Regions from separate parts of the Jeongeupia sp. USM3 genome, predicted to be linked through region 1. Evidence: predicted binding sites of a transcription regulator. Region 1 holds the regulator's gene; each other region holds the start of a gene.
The links. The regulator HrcA, encoded in region 1, represses chaperone genes, less so after heat shock. The targets are predictions, from matches to a motif close to ATTAGCACTCGNNNNNNNCGAGTGCTAAT.
Positions count from the first base shown of each region.

Region 2: groES (co-chaperone GroES) is a predicted target of HrcA. The motif match lies at 1,833-1,861, and genes of this name have one in related genera.
Region 3: rpoH (RNA polymerase sigma factor RpoH) is a predicted target of HrcA. The motif match lies at 2,886-2,914, and genes of this name have one in related genera.

Region 1 is NZ_CP017668.1:487,809-492,089, reverse strand. It holds gene rlmB (23S rRNA (guanosine(2251)-2'-O)-methyltransferase RlmB) at 45-782, shown strand; gene mltB (lytic murein transglycosylase B) at 831-1,862, opposite strand; gene hrcA (heat-inducible transcriptional repressor HrcA) at 1,897-2,913, opposite strand; gene BJP62_RS02195 (NAD kinase) at 3,008-3,883, shown strand; gene recN (DNA repair protein RecN) at 3,914-4,281, shown strand, end outside.
Region 2 is NZ_CP017668.1:1,802,004-1,806,284, reverse strand. It holds gene BJP62_RS08585 (acyl-homoserine-lactone synthase) at 179-712, opposite strand; gene BJP62_RS08580 (LuxR family transcriptional regulator) at 1,026-1,730, shown strand; gene groES (co-chaperone GroES) at 2,000-2,290, shown strand; gene groL (chaperonin GroEL) at 2,345-3,982, shown strand; gene BJP62_RS08565 (hypothetical protein) at 4,139-4,281, shown strand, end outside.
Region 3 is NZ_CP017668.1:2,477,868-2,482,148, forward strand. It holds gene ftsY (signal recognition particle-docking protein FtsY) at 1-549, shown strand, start outside; gene BJP62_RS11660 (GNAT family N-acetyltransferase) at 549-1,028, shown strand; gene ftsE (cell division ATP-binding protein FtsE) at 1,075-1,728, shown strand; gene ftsX (permease-like cell division protein FtsX) at 1,742-2,638, shown strand; gene rpoH (RNA polymerase sigma factor RpoH) at 2,961-3,821, shown strand; gene queC (7-cyano-7-deazaguanine synthase QueC) at 3,989-4,281, opposite strand, start outside.

The sequences.
Region 1 (4,281 bases):
GCGGCTTTCCTATCTTCGCCGCCGGCGATTCGTCGCCGCCCGCCATGCAAAACAAACTGATTCACGGCTTTCACGCCGTTTCGTCCCGACTGAAGCGCTTTCCCGACAGCGTGCGCGAGCTGTACCTGAATGCCGCGCGCATCGATGCCCGCGCCAAGGAACTGATCAAGCTTGCCGAAGAGCAGGGCGCCAAGGTGGTGCTGGTCGACGTCGCCCGGCTCGACGGGCTGACCGGCAAGGCCCGGCACCAGGGCGTTGCGGCACTGATCGACCCGACCAAGTCGTACGTCGCGCTCGACGATGTGCTCGAAGCGCTCGATGAGCCACCGTTCCTGCTGGTGCTCGACGGCATCACCGACCCGCACAACCTCGGCGCCTGCCTGCGCGTCGCCGACGCGATGGGCGTGCACGCGGTGATCGCGCCGAAGGACAAGTCGGTCGGCATCAATGCGACCGTGTCGAAGGTTGCCTGCGGCGCGGCCGAAACGGTGCCGTACGTGATGGTGACCAATCTGGCGCGAACGCTGCGCGAGCTGAAGGAGCGCGACGTCTGGATCGTCGGCACTGCCGCCGAAGCCGATACCGACCTGCACCACTTCGAGGCCCGCGGCGGCATCGCCTGGGTGCTGGGGAACGAGGGCGAGGGGATGCGCCGCTTGACGCGCGAGCATTGCGACCAGCTGGTGTCGATCCCGATGTACGGCTCGGTCGAGAGCCTCAATGTGTCGGTTGCGACCGGGATCGTGCTGGCCGAGACGCGCCGGCAGCTTTCGCTGCGCTGATTCGCGGGCGCTAGGAAAAATGGCCGGCATTGCCGGCCATTTTGACGTTTACGGCTTGGGCTTGCCCCAGCTGCCGGTGCTTTTCGGCGCCGTGGCGGCTTCGCCGTAGGCCGACTTGATGCCCTCGGCCAGTTCGAGCACGGCGCTCGCATACAGCGTGCTCTTGTTGTAGCGGGTGATGACGTAGAAGTTCGTGTAGCCGAGGTAGTAGCGGGTGAAATCCGGCTCGGTATCGAGCGCGAACAGCACCGCCTTCCGTTGCGGGTCGACTTCGTGCAGCGGCTTGATACCCTTGGCCATCATCTCGGCCACCGTGTAATGCAGGTTGAACTTGTCAGCCAGCAGCGCGTCGACCTGGTCGCTGTCGACGTTGACGACATCCATCGTCGGGCCGTTCTTCTCCCAGCCGTGCGCGGCGAGATAGTTGGCGACGCTGGCGATCGCGTCATCGGCGTTGTTCCAGATGTCGCGATGGTGGTCGCCGCTCCAGTCGACCGCGTACTGGCGGAAGCTCGACGGCATGAATTGCGGCCAGCCCATCGCGCCGGCGTACGAACCCTTGAACGACAGCGGATCCTCGTTCTCCTCGCGCGCCAGCAGCAGGAACTGGGTCAGCTCCTTTCTGAAGAAGTCGGCGCGGCGCGGGTAATCGAAGGCGACGGTCGACAATGCGTCGATGACGCGGAAGCTGCCGGTATTGCTGCCGTAGTTGGTTTCGGCGCCGATGATCGCGACGATCACCTCGGCAGGCACGCCATAGCGCGCGGAGACCGCGGCGAGCGTGGCGGCATTGGCTTGCCAGAACTTCGTTCCGGCCTTGATGCGCGCCGGATTCACGAAGTTGCCGCGGAACTGGTACCACGGGCGGCTGGTCGACGGGCGATCGAGGATGGCGAGGATGTTCGGCTTGAGCTGTACCTGCGCAAACAGCGCATCGAGCTTGTCGCGGGGCATGTTTTCACTGGCGGCGACGTCGTTCAGGTATTGCTGCACATCGGGCCGGGCAATCAGGGCGTCATCGGCGAGCGCCGGTGCGGTCAGGGCGAGCGAAAGCAGGGTGCAGATCAGGGTGGTGCGCATGGATTCCTCAAGCGGCTGGGCCGGACGGTTTGATTTATTGCGACAGCGCGCTGGACAGCAGCTTGGCGGTGACGTTGACGATCGGGATCACGCGCTCGTAGGCCATCCGGGTCGGGCCGATCACGCCGAGCGTGCCGACAATCTCGCCGTTGCTGCGGTACGGCGCGGTGATGACCGAGCAGTCGCCGAGCGGCTCGAGACCCGATTCGCCGCCGATATAGATCTGCACGCCTTCGGCGCGGTTGCCGACGTCGAGCAGCTGCAGCAGCGCGGTCTTGCGGTCGAACAGCTCGAACAGCTGGCGCAGCCGGCCCATGTTCGACGCCAGATCGTCGCTGTCGAGCAGGTTGCGCTCGCCCGAGATCAGCACCGCGTCGCTGCCCGACGAGGCCATTTCGTCCTGCGCCGCCGCGTTGAGCAGGGCGACGAGCTCGCCCTTCAGTGCGTGCACCTCGGCCTGGACGACGCTGCGCAGATGGCCGAAAGTCTTGCCGGCGCAGTGGGCGTTGAGAAAATTGGCGGCTTCGGTCAGCTGTGCCGGCGTGTAGGCGGTCTGTGTGGTCAGGATGCGGTTCTGCACGTCGCCGTCGGCGGTGACGAGGATCAGCAGTACGCGGTTCTCGCCGAGTTGCAGGAACTCGATGTGCGTGAGGATGGCCTCCTGCCTTTTGGGCAGCATGACAACGCCGGCGAAGTGCGTCAGTTGCGATACCAGTTGCGATGCGGCAGCGATCGAGCGCTGCGGATTGCCCTTGGGCAAGCCGCCAACCTCGGGCGTAGCGGTCCGCTCGAGCCGGTCGAGTGACTGCATCACCATCAGCGAGTCGACGAAAAAGCGGTAGCCGCGCGCCGTCGGTATCCGCCCGGCCGAGGTGTGCGGGCTGGCGATGAAACCGAGGTCTTCGAGTTCGGCCATGACGTTGCGGATCGTCGCCGGGCTGACCACCAGGCCGCTGGCCTGGGACAGGGTCTTCGATCCGACCGGCTGGCCGTCGGCGATATACCGTTCGACGAGGGCCGTGAGCAGATGTTGGGCGCGTTCGCTGAGCATGCTCCGATTCTAACGCCGTTGCCGTGTGCGTGCCCGGGGTGGCTATGGTTTAATTCCGCCATGGTGGCCGCTGGCCACCCGAATGGATATCGCAATGACAACCCTGTTCAAGACCGTGGCGCTGGTCGGCCGGCGAAGCACGCCGACCATCGCCGAACCGATGGCCCGCCTCGCGGCGATGCTGACCGCGCGCGGTGCAAGCGTGCTGATCGACGAGGAGGCGGCGGCCGAGCACGGCATCGCCGCCTACCCGACCGTGGCGCGCGAAATGATCGGCCGGCTCGCCGATCTGGTGATCGTGATGGGCGGCGACGGCACCATGCTCGGCATCGCACGCCTTGTGGCGCCGTACCGGATTCCGCTGATCGGCGTGAACCAGGGGCGGCTCGGCTTCATGACCGACGTGCCGCTCGGCGAGATGGAGAAAGTGATCGGCGACATGCTGTCCGGCGCTTTCGTCCCCGAGGAGCGCATCCTGCTCGAAACGACGATCTGCCGCGGCGACGAGGAGTTCGGTCCGTCGCTGGCGTTCAACGACGTCGTATTCAGCCGCGGTTCGACCGGCTCGATGATCGAGTTCGAAATCATCATCGACCGCCAGTTCGTCTACAGCCAGCGCTCGGACGGACTGATCGTCAGCACACCGACCGGTTCGACCGCTTACGCGCTGGCGTCGGGCGGGCCCATCCTGCATCCGAGCCTGCCGGCGGTAACGCTGGTGCCGATCTGCCCGCAATCGCTGTCGAACCGGCCGATCGTCGTCAGCGACGACGCCGAAGTCGAATTCCTGCTGACGCGCGCCAACGACGCACGGGTCTATTTCGACAACCAGTCGGACTTCGAGCTCAAGGAGCACGACCGCGTGCGCATCCGCCGCTACCGCAACACGCTGCGCATCCTGCACCCGGTTGGCTACAACTACTACGACATGCTCCGGGCCAAGCTGCACTGGGGCCACAAGCTGCAGTAACCCTTTACCCCGAACGGACGTCCCGAACGCATGCTGCTTTCGCTCAGGCTCAAGAATTTCGTCATCGTCGACGAGCTCGCGCTCGATTTCACCGCCGGCCTCACGGTGCTGACCGGCGAGACCGGCGCCGGCAAGTCGATCGTGCTCGACGCGTTGGGTCTGCTCCTTGGCGACCGGGCCGAGAGCGGCATCATCCGGCATGGCTGCGAGCGTGCCGAGCTGGCCGCCGAGTTCGAGCTGGGCGATGTGCCGGCCGCCGGCGAATGGCTGGCCGAGTCGGACCTGGCCGATGTCGATCCGGCTCGCCTGGTGCTGCGCCGGACCATCGACATCCACGGCAAGAACCGCGCTTTCATCAACGGCAGTCCGGCGACGCTGGCGCAACTCAAGGCCGTCGG
Region 2 (4,281 bases), 1.3 Mb from region 1:
CTTTTCAAGAAAGATTTCACCTTGATTCTTGATCAGAACCCACCGGATTCAACTGTCAGTCTTGACAGCCGCCGGATGGAGAAGCGGCTTTATCCGCGAGTGCCGGCCAGGCCCGGAACGTCCTCCCGTCCGGGCCGGGAGGACGCCGGTTGATCTGTATCTCAGGCCTGTTGCCGGCTTACGCGATCCTCAATGCGCCCAGTGTCGTGCGGTCGAGTTCGATCCGGCTGGCAACGACCATGCGGCCGTCGATCCGCTCGGACGGCCCGACGCGGTGCGCCTTGACGCCGATGCGGCCGAACAGGCGCTCCATGCTGGCGTAGGTCACGCCGATCAGCTGGTGTGCGCCCTTTTCGTAAGCGACACGGACCGTTTCCGCCAACAGCCGGTGTATCGCCCACTCGAATTCGCCGGCACCCGCCCCGGCCGGCCGGTCCGCGGCCAGGCGGGACAGCTCCCAGACCTTGCTGGAGCAGGGAACGTGTGCGCTGCCGAGCAGCTGCGGAAAGTGGTCCTTCAGCAGGTAGGGGCCGGTCGTGCTCAGCAAGCGGGCACAGCCGACGACCTCGTCCTGTGCGCTGCGCAGGGTGATATAGAGTGTATCGGCACGATCGTACTGATCGCTCTCCAGCCCGTTGCTGACGCCGGGCAGCTCCCAGCCCAGCCGCTGCACGAAGACCTTGTGACGAAATCGCGCGATCTTCGTCCTCATGTCGCCGCTCAAGCAGCTTCCTTCGCAAAAATCCATCTGCATTTTTCAGCTCCTCTCGTTGAAAACGCCAACGTTGAATGGCGCGAAATGCGCACGAGGGAAACTGTCAAAACTGACAGGGGGCCGATGACCGCCGCTGTGACGGGGCCCGCGCCGGGGTGGCGATGCGAATGGCGTAATGTCAGTTTGATAATTACAAACAACTTTCTTTTGTATTTAACAGGAAATAATAATATTTATGGTGTAACTGGATTTGACGGTTATGCTGGCCGGAGAACATCCGGCGGGCTTGGCTTTGTGACGGAGGTACGGGGTGATCGATCGACTTGAGTCGTTCCATCAGGAGTGGAAGCACATCGATGACGAACACCGGCTTTTCGGGCAGGTTGCGTCGCTGGCCGGCGCGCTCGGCTTCGACTACTGCTGCTACGGCGTCAGCATGCAGCAGTCGGCCACCCAGTCGACGACCCGTGTTTTCGATACCTATCCCGATGGCTGGATGAACCACTACCGCGAGCACGGTCTGCTCGCCGTCGACCCTACCGTGCGGATGGGCAGGCAGACCGACGAGCTGATCGTCTGGCACGGCGATGCACTGCCGCCGGCACCGCAGTTCTGGCGGGAGGCCGGCGAATTCGGCCTCCTCCACGGCGTGGCCCAGTCCAGCTGGGGCGCGCATGGCGAATACGGCTTGCTCAGTCTCGGGCGGACGCAGGAGCCGATCTCGCTGCCGGAGGTCCACCGGCTGGAACTGAGCGTCCGCGTGCTGGCCAACTATACGCATGTGGCGATGGGGCGGATTCTGCGGACCAAGGTGCCCCAGCCGGCGATCGATACGCTGTCGCCGCGCGAGCGCGAAGTGCTGATGTGGACGGCCGAGGGCAAGACGGCCGACGAGATCGGCTCGATCCTGGGAATCTCGACCCGGACGGTCAATTATCACATCTACAACGCGCTGGAAAAGACCGGCAGCCGGAACAAGGTCCAGGCGGCGATCAAGCTGCTGCTCTTCGGCTGATCGCCGCGCTTGCGCGGCCCGGCCGGGGAGGGAGCCGCAGCCCGGCGAGGCGGAACAATTTTCGCCCGCCCGCCCTTGAAAACCGCCGATGCCGTCCCTATTATTGGCACTCATTAGCACCGAGTGCTAAGAGCGGCTGAACAAATCCGGCGCAGTACGGCAACGAGCCCAACGCTGTCGGCAGGATGATGTTCGCCACTCTGAATCCATGTTCCCGCGAACGTGATCGTGTTTCGTTCGCGTCATTCATCCTTCAGGAGAAATCAACGATGAAAATCCGTCCTTTGCATGACCGCGTCGTCATCAAGCGCGTCGAAGCCGAAGAAAAGACCGCTTCGGGCATCGTGCTGCCGGGCAACGCCGCCGAAAAGCCGGACATGGGCGAAGTCGTCGCCGTCGGCAACGGCAAGGTCCTGGAAAACGGTTCGGTTCGTCCGCTCGGCCTTGCCGTCGGCGACAAGGTGATCTTCGGCAAGTACAGCGGCCAGACCGTCAAGGTCGACGGCGAAGAACTGCTGGTGATGCGCGAAGAAGACGTGATGGGCGTCGTCGAGCACTGAGCTCCGGCCCGCGCGATTTAACTTTTACCTACAGAATTCAGGAGTATCTGGAAAATGGCTGCAAAAGAAGTCAAGTTTGGTGATTCCGCCCGTTCGAAGATGGTTGCCGGCGTCAATATCCTCGCCGACGCGGTCAAGGTGACCCTGGGCCCGAAGGGTCGCAATGTCGTGCTCGAGCGCTCGTTCGGCGCCCCGACGATCACTAAGGACGGCGTGTCGGTCGCCAAGGAAATCGAACTGAAGGACAAGTTCGAGAACATGGGCGCGCAGCTCGTCAAGGAAGTCGCTTCCAAGACCAGCGACATCGCCGGTGACGGCACCACTACCGCTACCGTGCTGGCCCAGGGCATCGTCAACGAAGGCCTGAAGTACGTCGCTGCCGGTTTCAACCCGACCGACCTGAAGCGCGGCATCGACAAGGCCGTGATCGCGCTGATCGCCGAGCTGAAGAAGATCGCCAAGCCGACGACCACCAGCAAGGAAATCGCCCAGGTCGGCTCGATCTCGGCCAACAGCGACGAAGTGATCGGCCAGAAGATCGCCGAAGCGATGGACAAGGTCGGCAAGGAAGGCGTGATCACCATCGAGGACGGTTCGGGTCTGGAAGACGAACTCGCGGTGGTCGAAGGCATGCAGTTCGACCGCGGCTACCTGTCGCCGTACTTCATCAACAATCCGGACAAGCAGATCGCGCTGCTGGAAAACCCGTTCGTGCTGCTGTTCGACAAGAAGATCAGCAACATCCGCGACCTGCTGCCGGTGCTCGAGCAAGTCGCCAAGGCCGGCCGTCCGCTGCTGATCATCGCCGAAGACGTCGATGGCGAAGCGCTGGCGACCCTGGTCGTCAACAACATCCGCGGCATCCTCAAGACCGTTGCCGTCAAGGCACCGGGCTTCGGTGACCGTCGCAAGGCCATGCTCGAAGACATCGCCATCCTCACCGGCGGTACCGTGATCGCCGAAGAAGTCGGCCTCTCGCTCGAGAAGGCCACGCTGGCCGAACTGGGCCAGGCCAAGCGCATCGAAGTGGCGAAGGAAAACACCACGATCATCGACGGTGCCGGTCAGGAAGACGCGATCAAGGCTCGCGTTGCGACCATCCGCGCGCAGATCGAAGAATCGTCGAGCGACTACGACCGCGAGAAGCTGCAGGAGCGCGTGGCCAAGCTGGCCGGCGGCGTTGCAGTGATCAAGGTTGGCGCTGCGACCGAAGTCGAAATGAAGGAAAAGAAGGCCCGCGTCGAAGATGCGCTGCACGCGACCCGCGCTGCGGTCGAGGAAGGCATCGTCGCCGGCGGTGGCGTTGCGCTGCTGCGCGCCCGTGCCAACATGGGTGAAATCAAGGGTGCCAACGCTGACCAGGACGCCGGCATCAAGATCGTGCTGAAGGCGATCGAAGCACCGCTGCGCCAGATCGTTGCCAACGCCGGCGACGAGCCGTCGGTCGTGGTCAACAAGGTTGTCGAAGGCACCGGTAACTACGGCTACAACGCCGCGACCGGCGAGTACGGCGATCTGGTCGAGATCGGCGTGCTGGACCCGGCCAAGGTGACCCGTTCGGCACTGCAGAACGCCGCTTCGGTGGCCGGCCTGCTGCTGACGACCGACGCAATGGTCGCCGAGCTGCCGAAGGACGACGCACCGGCGATGCCGGGCGGCGGCATGGGTGGCATGGGCGGCATGGACTTCTGAGTCCGGCCTGACCCTGCAGCAAACGAAACGCCACCTTCGGGTGGCGTTTTTTCGTTGGTCGGCCGGACTGGGCGCGGCGCGGCCGGTGGTCTAGCGTGAAACTGGCGCCGCAACAGACGGCAGCCTGGCGCCGGGGCGCCAATCCGGAGATGAGCGATGAGCACCTTGCTGGAGTCCCAACTGCGCGAATGCGTCGGGCCGTACGCGCAGGCCTACCCGGATCAGCTGATCCGGCTGTTTCCGCGCATTGCCGACCGGGTTGCCGGGCTGTGGGGCAAACCCGAGCTCGACGACTATTT
Region 3 (4,281 bases), 1.8 Mb from region 1:
AAGCTCGCCAAGTACTTCCAGTCGCAGGGCAAATCGGTGCTGCTTGCCGCCGGTGACACCTTCCGCGCCGCCGCGCGCGAACAGCTCGTCGTCTGGGGCGAGCGCAACGGCGTGCAGGTGATCGCGCAGGACAGCGGCGACGCCGCCGCGGTCGCGTTCGATGCGGTCAATGCCGCCAGGGCACGCGGCGTCGACGTGGTGATCGTCGACACCGCCGGCCGGTTGCCGACGCAGCTGCACCTGATGGAAGAGATCCGCAAGGTCAAGCGCGTGGTGCAGAAGGCCGATCCGACCGGGCCGCATGAAACCATGCTGGTGCTCGACGCCAATACCGGCCAGAACGCGCTGTCGCAGGTCAAGGCCTTCGACGATGCACTCGACCTGACCGGGCTGGTGCTGACCAAGCTCGACGGCACCGCCAAGGGCGGCGTGATCGCCGCGATCGCGCGCGAGCGCAGCATCCCGCTGCGCTTCGTCGGCGTCGGCGAAAGCATCGACGACCTGCGCCCCTTCGTCGCGAAAGACTACGTCGACGCGCTGTTCGACTGATGCGCCAGCCGACGCTGCTCACCGCCCGGCTGATCCTGCGGCCCTTCGGCGACGGTGATGCCGACGCGCTGGCGGCCTTGCCGCTGCCCGGTGGCGTGGCAGCTTATCTGCGCGAGCTGCGCCGCGGCGAGCTGTTCGGCGGCGCGACCGGGATGGCGATCTGCCGTCGCAGCGACCGGCAAGCTGTCGGTTGCGCTGGCGCGCGGTTCGAGCGAGACGAAGCGCATGTCGGGCTGTGGCTGCTGCCGGCGGCCTGCGGCAACGGCTTCGGTGTCGAAGCCGGCCGTGCCTTCATCGACCGGCTGTTTACGCAGCATTCGCCACGCGTCCTGCTGGCCCGGACCTTGCGGTCCGACGGCGCGGCGGCGCGGGTGCTGACCCGGTTGGGCTTCGACCTCGATACCGGCGGCGACGTGCAGCTCGGCTGGCGTCTGCGCCGGCTCAGCTGGTCGGTGGCGCAGACCTCGGGCAGCCTGTGAACGCCTTCCTCCGTTCAGACTCCGTGATCCTTTCCAAGGCGGACCGATGATCCAATTCCAGCAAGTGACCAAACGCTATCCCGGCGGACTCGAAGCGCTCAAGGGCCTGAGCATGGACATCCAGCCGGGCGAACTCGTCTTCCTCGCCGGCCACTCGGGCGCCGGCAAGTCGACCCTGCTCAAGCTCATTGCCGGCATCGAAAAGCCGACCGCCGGCACCGTACTCGTCAACGGCCAGAACCTTGCGCGCGCGTCACGCGGCAGCCTGCCGTATGTGCGGCGCCACTTCGGGCTGATCTTCCAGGACCACAAGATCCTGTTCGACCGCTCGGTGTACGAGAACGTCAAGCTGCCGCTCGACATCATCGGTTTCGACGGCCGCGAAGTGAAACGGCGGGTGCTGGCGGCGCTCGACAAGGTCGGGTTGTCGGGCAAGGAAAAACTCAACCCGATCGCGCTGTCCGGCGGCGAGCAGCAGCGCCTGTGCATCGCCCGTGCGGTCGTGCACCGCCCGTCCATCCTGCTCGCCGACGAGCCGACCGCCAACCTCGACCGCGACTACGCACACGACATCCTCGAGCTGTTCAAATCGTTCCACCAGGTCGGCGTGACGCTGGTGATTTCGGCGCATGACGAAACGCTGATGGCCGACTACGGCCGGCGCATCCTGCGGCTGAAGAACGGCCAGTTCGGCGCCTGAACGGAGAGAAACGATGAAACACTGGTTCCGTCTGCACGGCCTTGCGCTGTCCCGCACCGTCGGCGCGTTGCTCCGGCAGCCGCTGGCGACCTTGCTGCATCTGGCCGTGATCGGCCTTGTCGCCAGCCTGCCGCTGGGGCTGTATCTGGTGCTCGCCAGCGTCGGCAATGTCGCGGCGAAGATGCCGGTCGAGCCGCAACTGACGGTTTTCCTCAAGCCCGAGGCCGACATCGGCGCGCTGCGTGCACAGCTGGCCAAGGACGGCCGGCTGGCGCAGACGCGCTTCGTGCCCAAGGCCGACGCGCTGAAGGCGATGGAAACGGCGATCGGCAGCGGCGACCTGCTCGCCGGGCTGTCCGACAACCCGCTGCCCGACGCCTTCGTGCTGACCGCGCGTCGCGACGTGCCGGCGGTGCAGCTGACGGCGCTGGAACAGAGCCTGCTCATCGAGCCCGGCGTCGATACGGTGCAGCTCGATTCGGCATGGGCGGCGCGGCTGGAGAAGGCGATTTCGCTCGGCCGCCACGCGCTGCAGGCGGTCGTGCTGCTGCTGGCGGTGGCGCTGGTGCTGGTGACCGGCAACGCGATCCGGATGCAGATCCTGACGCGGCGCGAGGAAATCGAAGTCGCCAAGCTGATCGGCGCGACCGACAGCTTCATCCGCCGGCCCTTCCACTACAGCGCGGCGATCCAGGGGGTGCTCGGCGGCCTGGCCGGCTGCGGCATTGCCGCCGCCGCGATCGCCTGGCTGAACCCGGCGGTCGGCGAACTGGCCGCGGCCTACGGCCAGCCGTTCGGGCTGGCCTTGCCGGGACCGCTCGAACTCGCCGTCGTCTGCGCGACGACGATGCTGCTGTGCCTTGCCGGTGCGTGGTTTGCCGTGTGGCGCCATCTGCGGCGCTACCGCTGAACCTGCCCCCGTCAGGCGGCTGCGCCTGACATTTTGGCCCCGTCCGGAGCTCGAAATCCTCATGTACGACTCGTACACGCCGGTTTTTGCGCTCCGGACGGGGCCAAACTGCTTTGGCTCGCTTGCCTGCTGTGGACAGGTGCCTGGCGTGTTCGTACCCACATAGTCGCAGGCAATGGGCCCGATTGGCATAATTGCCGTGCACTTGGGCATGCTGCATGCTTGAATCAACGGAACCCGAAGTGCCTTTAGCACTCAAACGATACGAGTGCTAATATCATGGACGTTGCGTGGGCAACGTCAGCAAGACAGGAGTGAACGAATGGGGAACAGCCTTGCCCTGCCGGTGATCACCGGCGGTGACAGCATTGAAAGTTACATCCATCGTGTCAACGCGATTCCGATGTTGAGCGCCGAGGAAGAGGTCGAACTCGCCACGCGCCTGCAGAAGGAAAGCGATCTCGAGGCCGCCGGCCGCCTGGTGATGAGCCACCTGCGCGTCGTGGTGTCGATCGCGCGCGGCTATGCCGGTTACGGCCTGCCGCAGGCCGACCTGATCCAGGAAGGCAATATCGGCCTGATGAAGGCGGTCAAGCGTTTCGAGCCCGATCGCGGCGTGCGGCTGTTCTCGTTCGCCGTGCACTGGATCAAGGCCGAAATCCACGAGTACATCCTGCGCAACTGGCGTCTGGTCCGCATCGCGACGACCAAGGCGCAGCGCAAGCTCTTCTTCAACCTGCGCTCGATGAAATCGAGCTTTGCCGCGCTGACGCACGCACAGGCCAAGGAAATCGCCGACGACCTCGGGGTGAAGCCCGAAGAAGTGCTGGAGATGGAAACCCGGATGACCGGCCAGGACATCGCGCTGATGGCCGATCACGACGACGACGAGGGCGGTTTCGCTCCGATCGACTGGCTGGCCGACCACGATGCCGAGCCGACCCGGCAGATCGAGCGCCGCGCGCACGACCGGCTGCAGTCGGACGGCCTGCGCGAAGCGCTTGAGACGCTCGACGCGCGCAGCCGCCGCATCGTCGAAACGCGCTGGCTGGCCGACGAAGGCAAGGGACTGACGCTGCACGAGCTGGCCGCCGAGTACGGCGTTTCGGCCGAGCGGATTCGCCAGATCGAGGTCAAGGCACTGCAGAAGATGCGCGGGGCGCTGCTGCCGGTGGCTGCGTAAACGGATGAAAAATCCTGCCGGCCGCGTTGCCCTCGCTTGCCGTACTCGTTGTCTGAGCCTCTCGCGCCTTGCCAGCATCGCTATGCTGGATTTTTGACCGTTTACACGAAATGCAGCAATGAAAAGGGCACCCTCGGGTGCCCTTTTGTTTTGCGCTGCGGCCGGAATCAGGCCGGCCGGTAGCGCGTCGGGTCGGGCAGGCCGGCGACGGCAAAGCCCTCGCGGCGCAGCCGGCAGGCATCGCAGACGCCGCAGGCGCGGCCGTCGTCATCGGCCTGATAGCAGGTCACGGTCAGGCCGTAATCGACGCCGAGCCGGGTGCCGGTCTGGACGATTTCGGCCTTCGAGAGCGAAATCAGCGGCGTGTGGATCGTCAGCGGCGAGCCTTCGACGCCGGTGCGCGTCGCCAGCCGTGCCATCGCCTGGTAGGCGGCGATGTAGTCGGGCCGGCAGTCCGGGT